DNA from 2 places in the Gluconobacter sp. GP1 genome. Region 1 is predicted to be linked to the other one. Evidence: predicted binding sites of a transcription regulator. Region 1 holds the regulator's gene; the other holds the start of a gene.
What was found. Region 1 encodes HrcA, which represses chaperone genes, less so after heat shock. Its sites were predicted from a motif close to GTTNGCACTCNCNNNNNGNGAGTGCNAAC; they were not measured.

Region 1 (11,071 bases):
AGCCATGCCAGGCTGGGGGCTTGCTGTCTTGCTTCTCGGGCTGTGCTGGTTGTGCCTCTGGAAGGGGTGGCCTCGCCTCGTTGGATTAGGGCCTATTGGTGTGGGAATTCTCTCCATCTGGATGGCGCCTCATCCGGACGTTCTGGTTTCCGCTGATGCAGGGTTGCTTGCCTTGAGGGACGACGGCGTTCTGATGGTTGGTCCTCATGGCAGTCTCGAAAACCTGGCGCTTCAGGACTGGGAACGGGCGCTGGCTCTGCCAACAGGCTCCCTGCCACCTGACTGCATGACGGGTCTCTGCCGTGTCTCACTTAAAGGCCAGACGGTGTTGCTGCGGGCCAAAGATAGCCTGGATGGTGTTCGTTTGCCGTCTGAGCAGGACTGTCAGGGAATTAGCCTGTTTGTGAGTGCATCTCCGGCCCGTAATGCCTGCCCCGGAGTTCCGTTTATTGATCGCTTTTCGGTCTGGAGAAATGGCGCCTATGCGGTCTATCTCCATCGAGGCGGTCCAGAACTTGTCGCGGACCGGAGCTGGCGTGGGAGTCGTCCCTGGGTGCCTGCCATAGGCTCCCACGGAATGCCCAATCTGCCCTTGGCTGAGGCAGAGTAGCTTCGATCAGGCAGCTTCTTTTGTGCGGGGTGGTGTGAGACGCTTGTCCGGATACAGACACCATTGTGTCGCCGGGCAGCGCCAGCATTCAGGCGCCCGGGCCTTACAAACATAACGCCCATGCAGGATCAGCCAGTGATGGGCTGGCCGCAGCATGTCTTTTGGGATGCGCGCCACCAGACCATCCTCAACCTGCCGGGTTGTTTTCCCCGGAGCCAGCCCGGTCCGGTTCCCGATGCGAAAAATATGCGTATCAACCGCCATGGTATCGGCGCCAAACGCGACATTCATCACCACGTTGGCCGTCTTCCGCCCGACGCCCGCCAGCGCCTCAAGAGACTTGCGATCAGCAGGGACTTCCCCGCCATGTCGTTCCAGAAGCTGCTCGCACAGCAGGGCCACGTTATGCGCCTTCGCGCGCCATAAGCCGATCGTCTTGATATATTGTGCGATCCCGGCTTCCCCAAGTTCCGCCATGCTTTTCGGATCAGGCGCGTGTTCAAACAGTCCTTTGGTTGCTTTGTTGACGGACTTGTCCGTGGCCTGAGCCGACAGAACCACGCTCACCAGAAGCTCAAACGTATTGCGGAAGATCAGCTCACTTTCCGCATCCGGGTTGGCTTCGGCCAGTGCTGTAATGAAAGCCTTGGCCGAGGCCTTGCTCATGGGTCTGGGGGCGTCTGTCATGGCTGAAACTCCGCGCGGGCTGTTGCGTCTGATCCGGACTGTCCGGCAAGATACGCGAAACATCTGAAAATTTCATGCCATCAGGCCGTTGTCCTTGAGGGACAAAACGGCGGAGCTCTTCGTGTCCGATACTTCTACGCAACTTACCGGCCAGAAACAGGAAGGCCGGAAAATCGACGTTTCCTTCACAGAAGTCCTGTCCTTTGTCTGCCGTCGCTGGCTGGCACATCCAGCGCTGCTGGCCTGGACACTGTCTGGTGTGGCGCTCGCCACACTGGCAGACGTCGTCACACCGATTCTGGCTGGTCGCCTCGTCTCGGATATTTCCAAACACGCTGCCGGGCCAACCATCCCGAAAACCGATGAGCTTCTGAGCCTGCGTAATGATGCGTTCCTCATGGTGGGAGGATTGATTGCGCTCGGCTTGATTGGGCTGTTCGGTCGTCGGTCGTCTTTTGTCGGGATTTCACATCTGACGCTGGCAATCATGCACAAGGTCCTCAATCAGGCCTTTGCCCGCGTGCAGCGATTCTCAACAGACTGGCACGCCAATACCTTTGCCGGGTCGACGGTTCGCCGCCTGACCCGAGGCATGTGGGCTATCGACACACTGGACGACACCTTACTGCTAATGATCGGGCCAGAGGTTCTGGTGCTCGGTGGCACTACGGCCGTCCTTATGTTCCGTTCTCCCCTGATGGGATCAGTCCTTGCGGTTTCGGTGGTGCTGTTTGCCTGGCTCTCAATTATCCTGACGCTTCGTTACGTTGCGCCCAGTGCCCGTGCATCCAATGAATGGGACACGAAAATGGGTGCAGCCATCGCGGATTCCGTCACCTGCAATCCGGTTGTCAAAGCGTTCGGCTCTGAAAAGCGGGAAGAGCAGCGGCTGGACACCATCGTCGAAGGCTGGCGCGGACGTACCCTGAGGACATGGCTGCGCGGCACCAATAGCGCCAATATTCAGGCGCTGGCCTCTCTCGTGATGCGGATGCTCATGATTGGGCTTGCCGTTATGCTGTGGTGGCAGGGCAAAGCCGGTCCGGGTGACGTCGCATACGTTCTGACAATGATGTTTCTTGTGCAGGGATACCTTAGGGATCTTGGCCAGCAGGTCAGTCAGGTGCAGCGTTCCGTCAATGAGATGGAAGAGCTGATCGCCATCTTCCGCCGGGATTCAGCTATTCAGGATGCACCAGACGCCCAGCCTGCACGGTTTACGAAGGGCGAAGTCCACTTCGATAACGTGACGTTCCAGTATCCGGGTCAGGACAAACCTCTTTATCAGGACCTCACAATCGATATCGCGCCGGGATCACGTGTGGCCCTCGTGGGGCCGAGTGGGTCTGGAAAGACGACCCTCACGAAGCTTCTGCAACGCCTGTATGATGTGAACAGTGGGCGCATCACGGTTGATGGGCAGGACATCGCGCATGTCACGCAGGATTCCCTGCGGTCGCATATTGCCATTGTTCCACAGGAACCCGTGCTGTTTCACCGGACGCTGGCTGAGAATATCGCCTATGCCCGGCCTTCGGCATCCATCGAAGACATCAAGGAAGCAGCGCGTCAGGCCAACGCAGCAGCCTTTATTGAGCGTCTGCCGGAAGGCTACAACACGATGGTCGGTGAACGTGGGGTCAAGCTCTCGGGCGGTGAGCGTCAGCGTGTCGCGATTGCCCGGGCATTCCTTGCAGATGCCCCCATTCTTATTTTCGATGAAGCAACATCCAGTCTGGATTCAGAATCTGAATCCCTGGTGCAGGAGGCAATGCGCCGCCTGATGCAGAACCGCACCGTCATCGTGGTGGCCCATCGCCTTTCCACGGTGATGGAGCTGGATCGGATTCTTGTCTTCAATCGGGGTGAGTTGAAGGAAGATGGCACTCATGCCGAGCTGGTGGCTCAGGAGGGCGGTATTTACCGTCGCCTGTTCGACCTTCAGTCTCTCGAAGGCTAAAAGTTCCAAGGGTCTTTTCACAATCGCGAGACTGTATTGGTCTTTTCCGCATGACAGAACGTTTCCCCTCAGCCTGAATGCTGCTGAGGGGAAATTCCATCATGACACTTCGTTCTGCTTTCGCTGGGCTTTTGCTGGCCGCTCCGGCGACGTTGATGGCCTGCACCGCGCAGGCAGAACCTGTAGCGTTCGATCATGCCCGCCTGATCGATGGAACAGGAGACCCTGTCCGTGAAAACGTTACAGTCGTCATTAACGATGGGCGAATTGTCTCTATCGGTGATCCGGCCCCATCAGGCGCCGAACATGTCGATCTCAGTGGCAAAACTCTGTTGCCCGCTCTGATCAGCGACCACAGCCATGTCGGTATCATCAAGGGAACGTCTGGCAGCAACGAGAACTATACCCGAGCCAATATTCTGGCGGCTCTGAAACAGTACAGTGATTATGGCGTCCTTACCGTGACTGCGCTGGGCCTGAACCGATCGCCGCTCTTCGATGATCTGCGGAGGGAGCAGCATGCGGGTAAAAATCCAGGCGCGGATCTGTTTGGCGTCGATCAGGGCATTGGTGCTCCCAATGGTGCACCGCCATCGGCCATGGTCAAAGGGTTAGGCCCGGATCAGGTTTATCGTCCGACCACGCCGCAGGAGGCACGTCAGGACGTAGACCGTATGGTTGCGGAGCACACGGATCTCGTGAAACTCTGGGTGGATGATTTCCGGAACGGTGTGCCGAATGGCAAGACGCTTCCGAAGATGTCTCCTGACATTTACCGGGCGGTCATAGACGAAGCCCATCAGCACAATACGCGCGTGGCGGTCCATATTCATGATCTGGATATTGCCAAAGCTGTCGTGGATGCTGGGGCCAATATCCTCGCGCATGGTGTGCGAGACCAGCCGGTTGATCAGGCTTTGATCGACGCCGTAAAGGCCCATGGTGTTTGGTACATCGCTACTCTGGGCTTGGACGAGGCGAATTACCTTTTTGCGGAGCATCCGGAGCTTCTGAATGTTCCCTTCGTTGCGGCTGCCATCGATCCTGCCCTGATGGCTCAGCTCTCAGATGCAGACTGGCGTAAACAGACACTTTCCAAGCCGCTTGTCGCGGCTTCGCACACCGCGCTTGCGATTAATCAGAAGAACCTTCTGACGCTTTATCGGGCAGGTGTGAAAGTGGGTTTTGGAACAGACTCAGGGGCTGCTCCAACGCGTTTGCCGGGGTTTGCGGAACATCGCGAACTTGCCTTGACCGTGGAAGCTGGCCTGACACCGCTTGAAGCCATTCATCTGGCGACTGGAAATGCCGCTGAACTGCTTGAGCTTGAAGATCGCGGCGTTCTGAAAACAGGGAAGCGGGCAGATCTTCTGATCGTTCGTGGCGCCCCAGACCAAAGCATCGCGGACATCGATCAGGTAGATCAGGTGTGGCAGCGGGGTATTCTCGTCAGTCACGGGCCTGTTGTTAGGCACCAGGGGCTCTGAAGGGAGTGCATCCTGACATTCATCATTTCGACAAAGTATCTATCGAACCGTTTTTCTCTGCAGAAGTCTGATTTTATACTGTTACCAGATCTGTTTATGACATAATATTTCTATGAAGCAGGCGGGAATGTAGTGTGGATGAGAGACTGCAGTCTGCTTCATGGAGCTGTCCATGGTCGGGAAAGTGCGTGCTCGACGATGGACAATAAAATCACTGCATACGGCAGGAAAACGCATGTCCTCTTTTGACTACCTTACAAATGATCCCGGCCTCCACCTTGCTTGTGATGATGGATATCTCATCCATCCAGCCCGCTGGCAGGGAAGTCATGCCCTTTTTATTCTTTCCACCCCCATAAAATCACTCTGGCTTCTCTCTCGCAGGCACAGTCAGTCTTGCCCCAGCGAAGAGCGCGGGGTCCTGATCCGGGACATCACTCTTTACGCCGTGAGAGGGGCTCACCGCCTCACATCACATCTTACATTTCCCGAAAGTATGGGATGGGCGTCGAGCGAAGGCGATGATGCTCGCTGGACAGAGGGGCGTGCTCACCTGGAGCTCGAAAATGTTCTGGGTAAGGAAACGGGCATGCTGTCTGTGGAGGTCTGTTCAAAAGGGCCCTATCACCTGGAACAGGAGAGTCCGCAGCTCTCCTGTTCGCCCAACGTAGAGTTCAGCCTTCCACACATTCAGTAAGGAAAAGGGTGAGCGCGCGGCCACGGTGACTGATCGCGTTTTTCTCGTGCTCGCCCATTTCTGCGAAGGTCCGGCTTTCGCCTTCTGGTGCAAACATCGGGTCATAGCCGTGACCATGATCCCCACGGGGAGGCCAGACTGTCTGGCCATGGCATTCCCCAACCACGGAATGTGTTTCGCCGTCTGGCCATGCCAGGCAGAGCGCCGCCACAAATGATGCTGCGTGGTTTGACGTTTCACCCATTTCGCGATGCACGCGCTCCATGGCAACGGTCATGTCTTTTGCAGGGCCGCCCCATCGTGCCGAATAAACGCCGGGCTGGCCGCCAAGTGCCGAGACACAAAAGCCGGAATCATCCGCCAGGGCCGGCAAACCAGATGCACGGGCCGCCGCCAGAGCCTTGATTTCAGCATTGCCCGTAAATGTGTCTGCCGTTTCGTCCGGTTCTGGCAGATTTAGCTCTCCTGCAGACACAACAGTGATGCCGCTTTCTGCAAGCAGGCTGGAGAATTCACGCAGTTTTCCGGCATTGTGGCTTGCCAGAACAATTTTTGACCCACGGGAAAGGCGGCGCATTACAATGTCTCCAGTGCGGAAGTCTGAGCTTTAAAGAGGGGGGCTGTGCCCAGCTTGGCCAGACGCAGCAGTTCAAAAAACTCAGTTTCCTGAAAGGGGGACGTTTCCGCCGTCCCCTGAATTTCGACGATGCCACCCTCTACGGTAAGAACAAAGTTTGTGTCGGCCTGCGCTGCACTGTCCTCAACGTAATCCAGGTCCAGCACGGCGCCAGCAGAGGTCAGGCCGCAGGAAACTGCCGCAATTTGTGCTGTCATGACTGAGGACAGATTGGCTTTTTTCAGAGCCATGGAGAGAGCAACCCAAGCGCCGGTAATGGAAGCGCAGCGTGTCCCGCCATCAGCGTTCAGGACATCACAGTCCAGCGTGATGGTCCGTTCTCCCAGCTTCTTCAGACTTACACAGGCCCGCAGGGATCTTGCAATCAGGCGCTGGATTTCCTGCGTCCGGCCAGACTGCTTGCCCTTAGAGGCTTCACGGTTGCCACGCTGATGGGTTGCGCGCGGAAGCATGCCATACTCGGCCGTAATCCAGCCCTGACCCTTGTTGCGCAAAAATGGCGGGACACGATTTTCGAGAGACGCCGTGCACAGAACTTCCGTTCCACCCACCCGGATAAGTGCTGAACCTTCCGCATGTCGGGCAAAGCCTGTTTCAATGGAAATGGCGCGACCTTCGTCACAGGCGCGTCCGGATGGGCGCTTTGTCATGCGAAAAAATCCTCTCTCAGAACCGAGCCCTGCCTCTACCGCGTTTGACGAGAAGCCTTCCAGCCCCGACATACAGTTTTACCATGATCAGACCTGACCCTTCCTTCTTCCGCATGCCGAACTCCTTTGCTTCCGGATTGGGAGAACGGGAAGCTGCGATCCTGCGGGAAATCGTTGAGGAATACGTTGAAACAGGGGAGCCAATCGGCAGTCGCACTCTGGCGCAGCGATTGAATCTGTCTCTGTCTCCCGCGACGATCCGCAACGTCATGGCAGATCTTGGCCGGGCCGGGCTGTTATTCAGCCCTCATGTGTCCGCAGGGCGTCTGCCGACCGAGAAGGGCGTTAAACTCTTCGTGGAAGGTCTTCTTCAATTCGGTGCCCTGACTGACGAAGATCGGGCCAGTATTGACAGCCGGCTGGAAATTCATGGCCGGTCCTATCAGGAGACCCTGGCGGAAGCATCGTCCATGCTGTCGGGTCTGTCATCCGCAGCAGGTCTGGTGCTGGCCCCTAAATCTGACGCGACGCTCAAACATATTGAGTTTGTTGCGCTCGGTCCGGGACGTGTTCTCGTGGTGCTGGTCAGTTCAGACGGCCAGGTGGAAAATCGCATCATCGAAACCCCGGCAGGACTGCCGCATTCTGCCCTTGTCGAGGCTGGAAACTATCTTAACGCCCACCTGGGGGATCTGACGCTTGGCACTCTGAAGGAGCGTGTCAGCAAGGAAATGGACGTCAACCGCCATGAACTTGATGCTCTGACCGCCAGCGTCATCGAAAGTGGTCTGGCCACGTGGGACGCTGATGGCGGAACGCTGTTCGTTCGGGGGCAGGGCAAGCTGCTGGCGGATATCACCGAGATCGAACGACTCACCACGATCCGTATGCTGTTCGATCACCTCGAAACGCAGGAGACCATGCTTCAGCTCCTGCAACTGGCAGACGCTTCGGAAGGTGTGCGAATCTATATCGGCAGTGAGAGCGGAATGTTTGGAATGTCGGGCGTGTCCATGATCGTCGCTCCAGCCCGCAATGAGGCTCAGAAAATCGTGGGCGCCATTGGTGTCATCGGGCCAACGCGCTTGAATTACGGGCGAATTGTACCCGTCGTGGATTACACGGCCCGGATGGTCGGGCGCCTGCTGGGATAGTGACTGCAACCCTTCCGCCGTTGCGCTGTTGAATCCTGCGTCCATCGGAAAGGAAAGAGTCCATGGCTACGATTGACGCAAAGAAATCCGGTACGTTTCTCATTGGTGGTGATCTCAAGGTCCACCGCCTCGGGTTTGGCGCGATGCGCATTACCGGCAAGGGCATCTGGGATGAACCTCCAGACCACGAAGAAGTGGTTCAGACCCTTGAAAGCCTCCCGAAGTTCGGGGTGGATTTTATTGATACAGCGGATTCCTACGGTCCGTTCGTTTCGGAAAATCTGATCCGTGAAGTGCTTTACCCTTACAAAAAGATGGTCATTGCGACGAAGGGCGGCCTGACACGGCATGGTCCAGACATCTGGAAGCCAGTCGGAAACCCGGACTATCTGAGGCAGTGCGTGTTGATGTCCATGCGACGGCTGGGCGTGGAGCACATTGATCTCTGGCAGCTGCATCGGATTGGACCAGACTGCCCGGCAGAGAAGCAGTTCGAGGCAATTGCGAAGTTCCGCGAAGAAGGGCTGATCCGCCACGTGGGTCTGTCGGAAGTAAGCGTAAAAGACATCAAGCTCGCGCAGAAATACTTCCCGGTCTCAACGGTTCAGAACCGCTTCAATCTTGTGGACCGTAAGTCCGAAGATGTTCTGGATTTCTGTACCAAGGAAAACATCGGCTTCATTCCCTGGGCGCCTCTGGCTGCCGGAGAACTGGCCAAGCCCGGTACGGACATGGACAAGATCGCGCATCGGCATCATGCAGATGCAGGGCAGATTGCTCTGGCGTGGCTTCTGAAAAGATCACCGGTCATGTTGCCCATTCCGGGTACCGGAAGCAGAGCTCATCTGGCCTCTAATGTTCGGGCAGCATCCCTGAATCTCAACGATGAAGAGTTTGCTACTCTGAATCGGCAGGGTGAAGAGGTGTGGAAGAAATCCGCCGCCGGATCATAACGATCACGAGCCGCCGTAAACTGTCACAAAATGACCCTTTTCAGTGGGGGCGACGAACGGCTCGTTTCAGTGCTATGCAGTTTGTATGACGCGCCGTTCCATTCGCTCCCGTAATCCGCAGGACCCCAGGGCCAGTGTGCCCCGCGGGCCCCGTTTCCGCCGTTTCCGTCAGTCTCTTGCCATCGTCGCCGGTGTCGGGCTGGTCGGTGTTGCGGGTGCGGGTATCTTGGGTTGGACCACCTACGCCAAACTCGTGGCTGATCTGCCAAGTGTGGACAGCCTGAGAGCCTATCAGCCCCCGACCGTCAGTCGCATCTATGCGTCTGATGATCGTCTGATGGCTCAGCTTGCCAATGAGCGGCGTATTTTCGTTCCGCTGGAAGCGATTCCGGATCGGGTAAAGCGCGCCTTCCTCGCAACGGAAGATCACAATTTCTACACCCATGGTGGTGTGGATGTGATGGCCATTGCCCGTGCAGGCGTAACGGACGTTTTCGCCCGCCATGGGCGCCGTGCTGTCGGTGCGTCCACCATTACGCAGCAGGTTGCGCGTGGGATGCTGCTTAACAGCAATGCCCGCACACTTGATCGTAAAATCAAGGAAGCCCTGCTTGCCGTAAAAATGGAGCAGGTGCTGTCCAAAGACAAGATTCTTGAGATCTATCTGAACTGGGCGGATCTGGGGAACGGCTCTTTTGGTGTCGCCGCCGCGGCCCAGACTTATTTCAACAAGCCTCTCGACCAGCTGAATGATGCAGAAGCCGCGTCACTGGCGGCCCTTCCGAAGTCCCCGACACACTACAATCCGTTCCTTCATCCTGACGCAGCCTTGATGCGCCGAAATCTTGTTCTGGATCTGATGGCTGATAACGGCGTCATTTCCCGCGAGCAGGCTCAGGAAGACAAGAAGGAGCCACTGGTCCCGCAGAAGAAGCAGCGGTTTGGACCTTTGCCGGATTCAGAATGGTTCGGGGCCGAGGTCCGGCGTCAGCTCATCAGCTTGTATGGTCAGGATCGCGCTCTTCAAGGCGGCCTTGAAGTTCATACCAGTCTGGATCAGCCCCTTCAGGTATCAGCGACGAAGCTGCTGCATGAAGGTCTGATGGATTACGATCGGAGCCGTGGCGGTTGGCGTGGCCCGGTCATTCATCTTGATGGCATTGACGCAGAAGGCTGGGAAGAAAGTCTCGATAAGGTCTCCGGTCCAGCCGGAATGCTAAGGGAGTGGCGTCTGGGCGTCATTCTTCCCGGCGGAACTCATGTCGGCTGGAATGAGGAAGGCCAAGCGAAGACTGGTCCTCTTCTGGCAACAGACATCGCATGGGCACGTCGGATGCACCCGCTTCGTGCTGGGGATGTCATCATGATTGAACCGCAGGAAAGTGGCTCCGTTGCCCTGCGTCAGATTCCGCAGGTTGAAGGCGCTGTCGTGACGATGGACGTCCATACAGGCCGTGTTCTGGCGATGGTTGGTGGATGGTCGTTCCACGAGAGTCAGTTCAACCGCGCAACGCAGGCGCTGCGTCAGCCGGGCTCTTCCTTCAAGCCGTTTGTGTATCTGGCGGCCATGGAGCAGGGTATTTCTCCGTCCGAGAAGTTTGATGACTCCCCTGTCTCATATGGCGACTGGCATCCCAAGAACTACGAACACGACAATTGGGGCCCGACCACTCTACACGATGCCCTGCGTGAAAGCCGGAACCTCGTGACAATCCGGGTGGCTGCCCATCTGGGCATGAAGGCCGTTGCAGATACTGCCATCAAGGCGGGGCTGGTGGATGAAATGCCGCATGTGTTGCCTGCTGCTCTTGGTGCCGTCGAGACAACGGTCCTCAAGGAAACAGCAGCCTACGCAACCATTGCAAACGGCGGTCATGTAGTGTCGCCGACTCTGGTGGATGACGTTCAGGATCGTCTGGGCAATATCATCTGGCGTGCGCCAGGTCTGGCGTTGGGAACAACGTTGCAGGCTCCCCCAGCTCCACCGGCGGCCGATCCTTCATCCCCCACGATTGCTCCAGTCACGCCTGAAGTTGGTGCAACGCCTACGCCGCCAGCAGCTCCCGTTGCCGGGAGCATTTCGGTTCCCTCCATTACAGACAGCCGTCCCGTGCTCGCCAGCGAAGCCAGCTCCTATCAGATCGTGGCCATGCTGAAAGACGTCATTGCGAACGGAACAGGTCGCATGGCAGGGGCTGGGATCGACCGTCCCATCGCGGGGAAGACCGGCACCAGT
Region 2 (11,071 bases), on a different contig from region 1:
TTCGGGCCCGGGCCTTTGTGTCGACGGGGTAGGCCCTTTTTTCCGGAAGGCCGAAGTCATCGTCGGGTAGGCTGTCTCGCTCTTCTTTGGTCAATTTGCTCACGGTCTGTCTCCTATACGAGAAGACTTGGGAACGCTGCCGACGGTTCTACAAGGCGCAGCTCGGACAAAAAAAATGGTCTCTTCCCGAATTGATCGTGCGCCAGAAATGTTCGGATCTCTGTGAGGGAGCAGTGCCATCGTGGCCAGTCATAGAGTTGTAGGACTGAACGTTCTGAAGAAGAGCCTGACGCCAAAATTGCAAGAGGCCTGAAATTACGTCTTTTCCATTGTTCGATCGGCATGGAAACAGTTACACGCAGTGCAGGTTATTTGCGGGATGCAAGACTGAATCAGGTCAGGTGGGGTCTTTGGTGGCAAAGCGGGTTCTGAAAGAGGAGGAGGAAAGCCTGTGGCGCATGGTCGTGCGCGACATCGTGCCGCTACACCCTTCCAGACCCAAATCCAAACCCGTTCCGCCACCCACGCCAAAAGTCGAAGCGGTAAAGCCCGCTCGGGTTCCGCTTGTTCCGCCCCCACCTGCTGAACAGGACCTGTCATTCCGCGCTCTTTTGGCGCGTCCAGTTCTTCGTCGACCCAGACCGCAGGATCTGCGGGTCGGTGTTCGCTCACCTGGTCTGGATGATACGAGCTGGAAGCGCCTCTCCCGCGGGGAGCTCAAGGTCGATGCGAAGCTGGATCTGCATGGATATATTGTGCAGGACGCTTTTGAGCGCCTGCTCGACTTCATGCATCGCGCCAAAGCACGCAACTGGCGGTGCGTTGAAGTCGTGACAGGGCTGGGAAGTGGTGCCACGAGCGGACTGATCCGTCGGGAACTGCCGCTCTGGCTCCAAAGAGCGGACATCCGGCCCATGGTGCTGGCCGTTGTCCACCCTCATGCTGCCAACCATGGCTCCGTCCGGATTTTGTTGCGGACAAAGCGCCGGTAAAAGGTCAGAGGGGCCGCGTTTCCTGTCCGATACGCCAGCGCGGCGTATTCATGGCAATCCAGCGTCTCAGAGCAAGGATCGCGCCAATATCAGGTGTTGCCCGGGACAGGAATGGCGCTGCATTGTCGCCTGCCGCCAGCATGAAATGGTGCTTTTCTGCCCAGTGGCGAACGGTTGGATCTACCGCTGCGTCCCAGCAGGCCTGCTTCCAGCTCTTGACCATATCTGGTGGAGTGAGCATCGGGAGTGCCACCGTCAGAGCTGTATAGGTACTAGCGGAGACTGCTTGCCAGGCTCTGTATAGCGCTCCTTCAGGCGGCCGGCGGCGTGCCTCCTGATAGGCCTCCAGAAAATTCGGGATCGTATCTGACCCTGTGTCTGACAGGTCGCCTGTATGATAGAGCGGCGCTGTACCGGGCGGCAGCTTGGCGAGAATGGTCTCTACCGGCACATCCAAGGTGTAAGGAAGTAACTGAACGGCATCGACCTGATTGTTAGCAAGTGCTTCCAGTGCGTCTTCCGTTCGACTGAACCCAGACACCGGAATAGGGCGCAGGCCAAGGAGCGTCAGGCCAAGAAGGGCGTCAAGTTCTGTTCCCGTTGGGCGAGAAACAGCCAGTCGAACCGGATGATCGTGAAAAAAACCCTTTAGGCGGCTTCGAAGCGTTTTGTGCAGTTCTGCACGCGCAATGACGACAGTTGTCGTGTGAGCCGTCAGAAGGGGGATCCACCGTGCGAAATCATAGTGGACGCGAGAGTCACCGGTTAGCGAGGCCAGCAGGACGCTTCCCGGCGCAATGAGAGCCGTGCTTCCGTCCGGCGCGCTGTTGGCGTCAAAAAGATTGGCAGCGCGTACGCCGTCCTGACCGATATCGGGTGTGATCTCCAAGGGGGCGTCTAGTCCCAGCGTGCGGGAGATAACGCCAGCCGCAAGTTCCCCGAACTGCCCCTGGATGGACGCCAGTGTTCCACCAAGGAGCAGATGTGCGTCAGGCATGTCCGCAGCACGGGCCTGCAGAGAGGGCATGGCGCTTCCGGCACCGAGCACGGCCAGCCCTTTCAGGCAGTCACGGCGGGTCGGGGAACGAAGCATCACGGCCAGCGAACTTCTGGAGGCATGCTCATCAGGATCGATTCGGTGTTGCCGCCCGTCTTCAGGCCAAACAGCGTTCCCCGATCGTGAAGCAGATTGAATTCTACATAACGTCCGCGGCGGATCAGCTGGGCGTCGCGGTCGGCGTCCGTCCACGGATTAAACATGCGGCGTCTGACAACTGCGGGGTAGGCGTCATGGAAGGCCATGCCGACGTCTTTCGTGAAGGCGAAGTCACCTTCAAGGCTTCCAGTCGAGAACTGATCGTAAAAGATGCCGCCGAGGCCGCGTGGCTCGTCGCGGTGATGCAGATGGAAGTATCGGTCACACCATTCCTTGAAGCGCGGATAGTGCTCCGGATCGTGCTTGTTACAGGCGGCTTCAAACATCTTGTGGAAGTAGTCGGCGTCACTGCGGGCTTCGGCACTGTCCGGGAACATTGGCGTAATATCGCCACCGCCACCGAACCAGCCTTTGGTCGTAATAATCATGCGCGTATTGAAATGCGCGGCGCTGACATGCGGATTGCAGGGGTGAGCGACAAGGGACACGCCCGTTGCGAAGAAGCGTGGATCTTCGGATGCGCCGGGAATGTTTTTGCGAAATTCGGGAGAAAATTCGCCCCACACGGTAGAGACGTTCACGCCAACCTTCTCAAAGACCCGACCGCGCATCACGGACATCACGCCGCCGCCGCCATCCGGGCGATCCCAGGCTGTGCGAACGAAGCGTCCCGGTTGCGTGCGATCTCGCAAGACCTGGGAATTGCCTTCGGCGGCTTCGTCTTCAAGTTTCTCGTAAGACGCGCAAATCCGGTCCCGGAGAGATTCAAACCAGGCCTTCGCCTCACTCTTCAAAGTGTCATGAGGCACATCCGGGCGAACGAGTTCAGCAAAAACGGGGCTGATCTGGTCCATTTTTCTCTCCCCTACCATCCTAAGGACGAATTCTTGTTACGCGGAGTGTCCTAGCAAATTGCGCTCAAGACGAACAGTTGGCTGGCTGCATGTCTGCTGTCGCTCTGTGGCGCGATGATGGCAGAGAGCATCTTGCCGCTTCGTAAATGCCTGCGTGATTTTTTTTGGACACGGATCAGCGGAGACTTGCGCCAATCTTCCGTCTCGTGTTCCTGAACGGTCCTCAAACATGTTCATCAGGGGCGGACTGAACAATCATGTCTTCGGAAACAGAAATTCAGCCGGTTATCGGCGTTATTGGTGGCTCCGGCCTCTATGATATTGACGGTCTGGAAAACAAGGAATGGCGTCGGGTTGAAACGCCGTGGGGCGAAACCTCTGACGAGCTCCTTTTCGGAACGTTTGAAGGCATCAAGTGCGTCTTCCTGCCCCGTCATGGTCGTGGTCATCCGATCCCGCCCTCACGTCTGAATTTCCGCGCAAATATTGATGCTCTCAAGCGCTCAGGCGTGACGGATATTCTGTCTCTTTCAGCTGTGGGCTCTTTAAAGGAAGAATTGCCGCCGGGCCGTTTTGTGCTTGTCGATCAGTTCATTGATCGCAGTTTCGCGCGCGAGAAAAGCTTCTTTGAGACGGGATGTGTGGCGCATGTCGGCATGGCGGACCCGGTGTCCGCTCGTCTGCTGGATGTGCTGGAAGCGGAGTCCCGCAAGCTTGATATTCCGGTGACGCGTGGTGGAACCTATATCGTCATGGAAGGGCCGCAGTTCTCGACGCGTGCCGAGAGCGAGCTCTATCGGTCATGGGGTTGTTCGGTTGTTGGCATGACCAACATGCCGGAAGCCAAGCTCGCCCGTGAAGCCGAGATGACCTACGCAACGGTAGCCATGGTCACGGATTATGACTGCTGGCACACCGAGCATGACAGCGTGACGGTTGAAGGCGTGGTGAAGGTCATGAAGGGGAATGCGGATAATGCCCGCCGTCTCGTGAAGGCTGTGATCCCGGTTCTGGGTCAGAAGCGCCCTCTGGACCTTTCCGCCGAGCGTGCGCTCGACTTTGCGATTATCACCGCACCCGAGAAGCGCGATCCGGCTCTTGTCGCCAAGCTGGATGCCGTCGCAGGTCGCGTTCTGAACAAAGCCTGAAATGGCTTGCCGCCCGCGTAAAAACGGGCGGCAGAAGGGAAGGGCAATCAGTGCCTTTCCTGCTTCTCGTCGATTTGAGCGTAGCCCGGCTGACCGGCGTCGGTGCTGGGATCATCCAGCAGTTCGCGTTCTTCTTTTCGATCCGCGACGGGAAAATGGCGGTGATCGCCCTGGTCCGTGCTGCGCTCTGGGAATTCCCCAAGATTCTCCTGTAAGCGGGGATCTTCGATCTGAACATCTGCCAACTCTGGCGGTGGGAGATCCTCAACAGGCGTGCCCTCGGGAACGCCCTTGATGGAAATCAGGTCCGTCGCTTTGTCCAGATAGGCTTCAGGGCCGCCGTCCGGCTTTCCATCGGCTTCCCAAAGTAACTTGGCCTCGCGGCGGATTGCTGCGTCACGTTTTGGATCTGCTTCGAGTGGGTTGTTGCTCATGATCAGAACTCCTGAAGGGTTGGGCGCAGGACAATCTCGTTGATGTCCACGTCGTCAGGTTGTGAGATGGCGAAAGCGATGGCCCTCGCCACGGATTCCGCCGGAATTGCAATCTTGTAGAACGCTTCAACATGCTGACGACTTTCACTGTCGCCACTGCCCGTTTTGAGTTCGCTTTCCACTGCGCCGGGCTCGATGGATGTAACGCGAAACGCGTTGCCAGCTTCTTGACGGAGGCCATCACTGATGGCCCGCACGGCAAACTTCGTTCCTGAATAGACGCTGCCTCCAGGAGCGAAGACCTTGATCCCGGCAACCGAGGACAGGTTAATGACATGTCCCGATTTCTGACGTTCAAAGATCGGCAGCGCTGCGGCAATGCCGTACAGAACGCCTTTGATGTTGATGTCGATCATCCGGTCCCACTCGTCGACCATCAGTCGTTTCATGGGGGCAATCGCCATCAGCCCGGCATTGTTCACGAGGACATCAAGACGTCCGAAGTCCTGCTCAACGGCTTTTACAACGTCCGCAACGTTCTGGCGGTTCGTGACATCCAGTGTGTAGGCCCGTGCAGTCTGGCCAAGTGCTTCGAGTTCCGCGACAATTTCGTCCAGCCGGTCCCGACGTCTAGCGGCGATAGCAACGTAAGCCCCTCGTGCTGCGAGATAACGCGCGGTTGCTTCACCGAGGCCGCTGCTGCCACCTGTGATGAGGACAATTTTTCCTGCAATGCCTTCCATGTCAGGCCTCACGCACGCTTGATGTGATGCTTCAGAAACGCGACGCTCCGGCTCCAGGCCAGATCACGGGCGTCCTGATTGAAGCTGGAACGTTCTGGGCATCCGAAGCCATGTCCAGCCTGATCGTAAAGGAAGACCTCGACTTCCGGCCGGCTTGCGCGAATTTTCTGAACGTCACCTGGCGGAATAGACGCATCTTCTCCGCCGAAATGGAGCTGCGTCGGGCAGTGCGGCGCTGTGTCACAATGGTTGGCAATACCGCCGCCATACCATCCGACGGCGGCATTAAAGTGGTGCGTGCGTGTTGCCGCAAGCCACGCGATGAGGCCGCCCCAGCAGAAGCCGATAATCCCGACTGGGCGGTGACCATCATCCTGTCTCAGTTTTTGAGCGCAGGCTTCCAGATCCTGCTGGATCAGATCTGGCGAAATACCACTTCGAAATTCCAGCCCTTCCTTCAGGCCAGCCTCGTTGTACGCCAGAACCGTATGGGGTTTGACGCGGTCAAAGAGGGCAGGGGCGAGAACATGGAAGCCCTGCTGAGCTAGATCAGAGCAGACGTCCCTGATGTGCCCGGTCAGGCCAAAAATTTCCTGCACGACGACAATGGAGCGTGTGGACTCGGGGGAGCCTGTCTCCCATGCCTCGAATTCGTGGCCGTCTGCCGCCGTGAGGCGGATCATGTGGCCCTCGGTCTTTTCTTGGGAATGCTTGTGGTCCATTGATTTCTGTCCAGTCTCTGTAACGCCGGAAAGGCAGATGCCATGAGCGACGTCATCAATCTCCGTCGGGAACGCAAACGCCGCAAGTCCGTAGAGGATGCGAAGGAAGCTGAGACCAATCGTCGTCTTTATGGCCGGACGAAAGGTCAGAAAATGGCGGATATGCTGGAGAAAAGACGTTCCGAGGCCCTGTTGGACGGAAAGAAAATTTTTTCTGCCGAGGGCGATGGTTCTTGACGAAAACGGGTGGCGGCACTACCTCTCTTGGCACTCTCGATATGGGAGTGCCAACTGCGCTGCAGTAATTGAGCGCGTAACCCGGCCGCGTCGCTTTGTAGAAGGGCACGGCCTAAAATGGAGCGATCCATGACGACATTTCGTCCCCTGCATGACCGCGTTGTAGTCCGTCGCCTGACCGGTGAAGAAAAGACCGCTGGCGGCATCATCATCCCTGACACCGCCAAGGACAAGCCGACCGAAGGAGAGATCGTTTCCGTAGGCCCAGGCGCCCGGAACGAGCAGGGCCAGATCGTGGCTCTCGACGTCAAGGCAGGCGACAAGGTGCTGTTCGGCAAGTGGTCCGGCACCGAGGTGAAGATCAACGGTGAAGAACTGCTGATCATGAAAGAGAGCGACATCATGGGTGTGATCGGCTGAAAAGCCGTCCCCGTTTCCTCTCGTTAAAAACCTCAACAGGAGATTAAGAACATGGCTGCCAAGGAAGTTAAGTTTGGTGCCGACGCCCGCGACCGTATGCTGCGTGGCGTTGATATTCTTGCAAATGCCGTCAAGGTAACGCTGGGCCCGAAGGGTCGTAATGTTGTTCTCGACAAGAGCTTCGGCGCGCCGCGCATCACCAAGGACGGTGTGTCTGTCGCCAAGGAGATCGAACTGGCTGACAAGTTCGAGAACATGGGCGCTCAGATGGTACGCGAAGTTGCGTCCCGTACGAACGACCTGGCTGGTGACGGCACGACGACGTCCACGGTTCTTGCTCAGGCAATCATCCGCGAAGGTGCCAAGGCTGTTGCAGCTGGCATGAACCCGATGGACCTGAAGCGCGGCATCGACAAGGCTGTCCTCGTCGTTGTTGAAGAGCTGAAGAAGAACAGCAAGAAGATGACTTCTCCGGAGGAAATCGCTCAGGTCGGTACGATCTCTTCCAACGGTGAGCGTGAAATCGGTGAGATGATCTCCTCTGCCATGCAGAAGGTCGGCTCCGAGGGCGTCATCACAGTTGAAGAAGCCAAGGGCCTGCACACGGAACTCGACGTTGTCGAGGGCATGCAGTTCGATCGCGGCTACATCTCCCCGTACTTCGTGACGAACCCGGAGAAGATGACGGCTGATCTCGATGCGCCGTACATCCTGATCCATGAAAAGAAGCTGTCTTCGCTTCAGCCAATGCTGCCGCTGCTCGAGAGCGTTGTGCAGTCCGGCCGTCCGCTGATGATCATCGCTGAAGACGTCGATGGCGAAGCACTTGCTACGCTGGTCGTGAACAAGCTGCGTGGTGGCCTGAAGATCGCTGCCGTCAAGGCTCCGGGCTTCGGTGACCGTCGCAAGGCCATGCTGGAAGACATCGCGATCCTGACGGGTGGCCAGGTTATTTCCGAAGACATCGGGATCAAGCTGGAATCCGTTACCCTCGACATGCTGGGCCGCGCGAAGAAGGTTCACATCGAGAAGGAAAACACCACGATCGTTGAAGGCGCTGGCAACAGCGACGACATCAAGGGTCGTTGCAACCAGATCCGCGCTCAGGTTGAAGAAACAACCTCTGACTACGATCGTGAGAAGCTCCAGGAGCGTCTTGCAAAGCTGGCTGGTGGCGTTGCCGTCATCCGCGTCGGTGGTAGCAGTGAAGTTGAGGTGAAGGAGCGCAAGGATCGCGTTGACGACGCTCTGCACGCAACCCGCGCAGCTGTCGAAGAAGGTATCGTCCCGGGTGGTGGTACGGCTCTTGCCCGCGCTTCCGTTGCTCTGAAGGGTCTGACCTTCGATAACGACGATCAGCGGATCGGTGGCGAGATCGTTCGCAAGGCGCTTCAGACGCCGCTGCGTCAGATCGCTGAGAACGCTGGTGAAGACGGCGCCGTGATCGCTGGCAAGGTGCTCGAGAACGACACCTACAACTTCGGCTTTGATGCTCAGAACGCTGAGTACAAGGACCTGGTTGGCGCAGGCATTATCGACCCGACGAAGGTTGTTCGTACGGCTCTGCAGGATGCCGCTTCGGTTGGTGGTCTGCTGATTACGACGGAAGCCATGGTTGCCGAGCGCCCTGAGAAGAAGGCTCCGGCTGCTCCAGGTGGCATGGGCGGCATGGGCGACATGGATTTCTGATCCAACGCTTCAGATTCCCCAGTTTTAAAAAGCTGGGGAATATGTCGAATAATTACAAAAAGAGCCGTCTCACCTCAGGGTGGGGCGGCTTTTTTTTGACTTGTTTTGATATGCGTCCGACACATATGTGACCCTTATGCAACGCTTGTCACAAAACCATCACGGAGCGATCGTACTCGCTGGAAGTTGGGGTGACACTTTCGCAATGAAATGTCTAAAGGACGTCACTGCCTTTAGAAGGATTTCGTCTTATTATGATCGTATCGCGTCGCAATATGCTACTTTGCGCGTCGGTTATGGGTGTGGGTGCGCTGTCAGGCGCGGCACAGGCCGCAACAACCGATCACGCTAAAACCACGTCCTCACATGTGCGCCACAAGACTGTGACACATAGTCCGGTGCGTTCTGCTGCGACGCCTGCAACGACAGCTCCGGTTGCTGCAACCCGTCAGGTTGCCGCTCCGCAGTATGCTGCGCCTGTTGCGGTCAGCAATACACGTGCCCTGCGTTCCATCGATTCCAATCGATCCGAGAACGTTGTGGTAACGGGTTCGGCGCTCAGCACGTCGAACAACTCCAATGCCAACCCGGTCCAGATCGTGACCAGCAAGCAGATTGAGCAGACGGGTGCCACCACGATTGGTGACTACCTGCAGCGTCTGCCTTCCATGGGTTCGGGTGGAACGACGAACAGCCAGACCAATGGTACGGGCGGTTCCTCCTGCATGGATCTGCGTAACCTTGGACAGAACCGTGTCCTGGTTCTGGTCGACGGCAAGCGTGCTGCCATCAATGGCAACAACAGCTGCTTCGACATGAACACGATCAACGTTCATCAGGTTGCCAGCATTGAAATCCTGAAGGATGGCGGTTCCGAGCTGTACGGTGCTGACGCTGTTTCCGGCGTTATCAACATCAAGCTCCGTCATGACCTCAATGACGCCAACCTCACGGTTCGTGGCGGCATCGGAACGGATCATGGCGACGGCCAGACAGGCATGATCTCCGGCTACAAGGGCTGGAACTTCGATCATGGCAAGGGCAACGTAACGCTCTTTGGGTCTTACATGACCTCGAGCGGCATCAAGCAAGCTAACCGCTCCTGGGCGACCCCGGTTCAGGGTAACGACCCGATCAACCCGGCTAATCTTTCCTTTGGTTCGGGTTATCCGACGGGTGGTCTCTTCCAGACCAGCACCGGTAACTATGTTGGTAGTGAGAGCGGCGCCCTGCGCACCTTCACGAAGGCTGATCGTTACAACTATGGTGCTGACCAGAACCTGACGAACTCCCTGACGAACGGGACGCTGTCGTTTGATGCTCACTATGACATCAACCGTCACTTCACGCCGTACCTGAACTTCAACTACGCCCATCGTAATTCGTCCACGACGATGGCGCCGATCCCCGTTGCTGGCAGTATCTATCCTTCCACGCTGCCGACCGCCCTGTATGTTCCGGAGAACTATCCTGGAAATACGCTGGGTGAAGACGCCTACATGTCCAAGCGTATGGGTGAGTGGGGCAACCGCCGCAGCGAAACGGCCACCGATACTTACACGGGTATTGCTGGCGTAAAGGGTGAAATCACCCACGGCTGGAACTACGATCTGTCCTACACGTATGGCTGGAACCAGGTCATGTCCCAGACGTCTGGCGTTGGTAACTACTCCAAGCTTCTACAGACATACGGCTTGCAGCAGGACACCCCGGGTGATTCCGACAGTACGCTGAGCTACAATCCGTCTGTTTGTAATGCTGCTGCAGGTTGCGTTCTGTCGAACCCGTTCGGCAAGCTTTCACCGGAAGCCGCAGCTTATTCCAACTACACGTCGCATGATCACTATTACTACCAGCTTCGTGACCTGAACCTGCGCATCAACAACAACCATGTTGTCCACATGCCATGGAACAACGGTGGCGACCTGGGTCTTGCGCTCGGTATGGAACACCGTGGTGAGCAGCTTGCCTATCACCCGGATGCACTGGTTGAATCTGGCCAGACGCTGACGAACTCTGCGTCCTACACCGGTGGTGGCTTCAATGTTTCCGAAGGCTACATCGAAGGCAAGGCAACGCTGCTGCATAACGCTTTCCTTGCCAAGGATCTGACGATTGACGGTCAGGGTCGTTACTCTGCCTACAATACGTTCGGTGGCACGAAAAACTGGAAGGTCTCCATCAACTGGGCACCGATTCAGGACATCCGCTTCCGCGCAACACTCGGCACGTCCTATCGTCAGCCGAACGTGTATGAGCTGTATGGTGGTCAGTCCCTGGGGTACGCTTCAGCGACCGATCCATGTGATTCCGTGCAGGCCGCATCCTATGGTGCGCAGTCTCCTGTCGTAGCAGCTAACTGTGCACGTCAGGGCATCAACAGCAGCACGTTCTCGTCCAACTTCTCTGGACAGGCACCGACGCTGTATGGCGGTAACGCGAAGCTGCGTCCTGAAACGGGCCGGACCTACACGATCGGTACGGTGATCACGCCGCGCTGGATCCCGGGTCTGTCTGCGTCCGTTGAATACTGGCACTACACTCTCAAGAACATGATCACGTACCTGAGCAGCCAGTACATCATGGACCAGTGCTATACGGGCACGAACACGTCTTACTGTGATCGTATTACCCGTGTTGCAAGCACCGGGCAGCTGAATGCTGTGACGTCCATGT

Region 2: the regulator HrcA is predicted to act here: its motif matches at 6,313-6,341, upstream of groES (co-chaperone GroES).

Annotation. Positions count from the first base shown of each region.
Region 1 is NZ_JASGXC010000006.1:43,687-54,757, reverse strand. Features, by position in the region: gene R5H23_RS13475 (ComEC/Rec2 family competence protein) at 1-610, shown strand, start outside; gene nth (endonuclease III) at 617-1,297, opposite strand; gene R5H23_RS13465 (ABC transporter ATP-binding protein) at 1,419-3,257, shown strand; gene R5H23_RS13460 (amidohydrolase family protein) at 3,359-4,744, shown strand; gene R5H23_RS13455 (hypothetical protein) at 4,980-5,441, shown strand; gene rdgB (RdgB/HAM1 family non-canonical purine NTP pyrophosphatase) at 5,419-6,018, opposite strand; gene rph (ribonuclease PH) at 6,018-6,728, opposite strand; gene hrcA (heat-inducible transcriptional repressor HrcA) at 6,812-7,882, shown strand; gene R5H23_RS13435 (aldo/keto reductase) at 7,945-8,835, shown strand; gene R5H23_RS13430 (PBP1A family penicillin-binding protein) at 8,921-11,071, shown strand, end outside.
Region 2 is NZ_JASGXC010000002.1:532,197-543,267, forward strand. Features, by position in the region: gene R5H23_RS07030 (hypothetical protein) at 1-103, opposite strand, end outside; gene R5H23_RS07035 (Smr/MutS family protein) at 414-992, shown strand; gene R5H23_RS07040 (hypothetical protein) at 997-2,085, opposite strand; gene hemF (oxygen-dependent coproporphyrinogen oxidase) at 2,085-3,002, opposite strand; gene R5H23_RS07050 (S-methyl-5'-thioadenosine phosphorylase) at 3,260-4,150, shown strand; gene R5H23_RS07055 (DUF2934 domain-containing protein) at 4,198-4,584, opposite strand; gene R5H23_RS07060 (SDR family oxidoreductase) at 4,587-5,327, opposite strand; gene R5H23_RS07065 (dienelactone hydrolase family protein) at 5,336-6,010, opposite strand; gene R5H23_RS07070 (DUF4169 family protein) at 6,092-6,286, shown strand; gene groES (co-chaperone GroES) at 6,416-6,706, shown strand; gene groL (chaperonin GroEL) at 6,758-8,395, shown strand; gene R5H23_RS07085 (TonB-dependent receptor domain-containing protein) at 8,650-11,071, shown strand, end outside.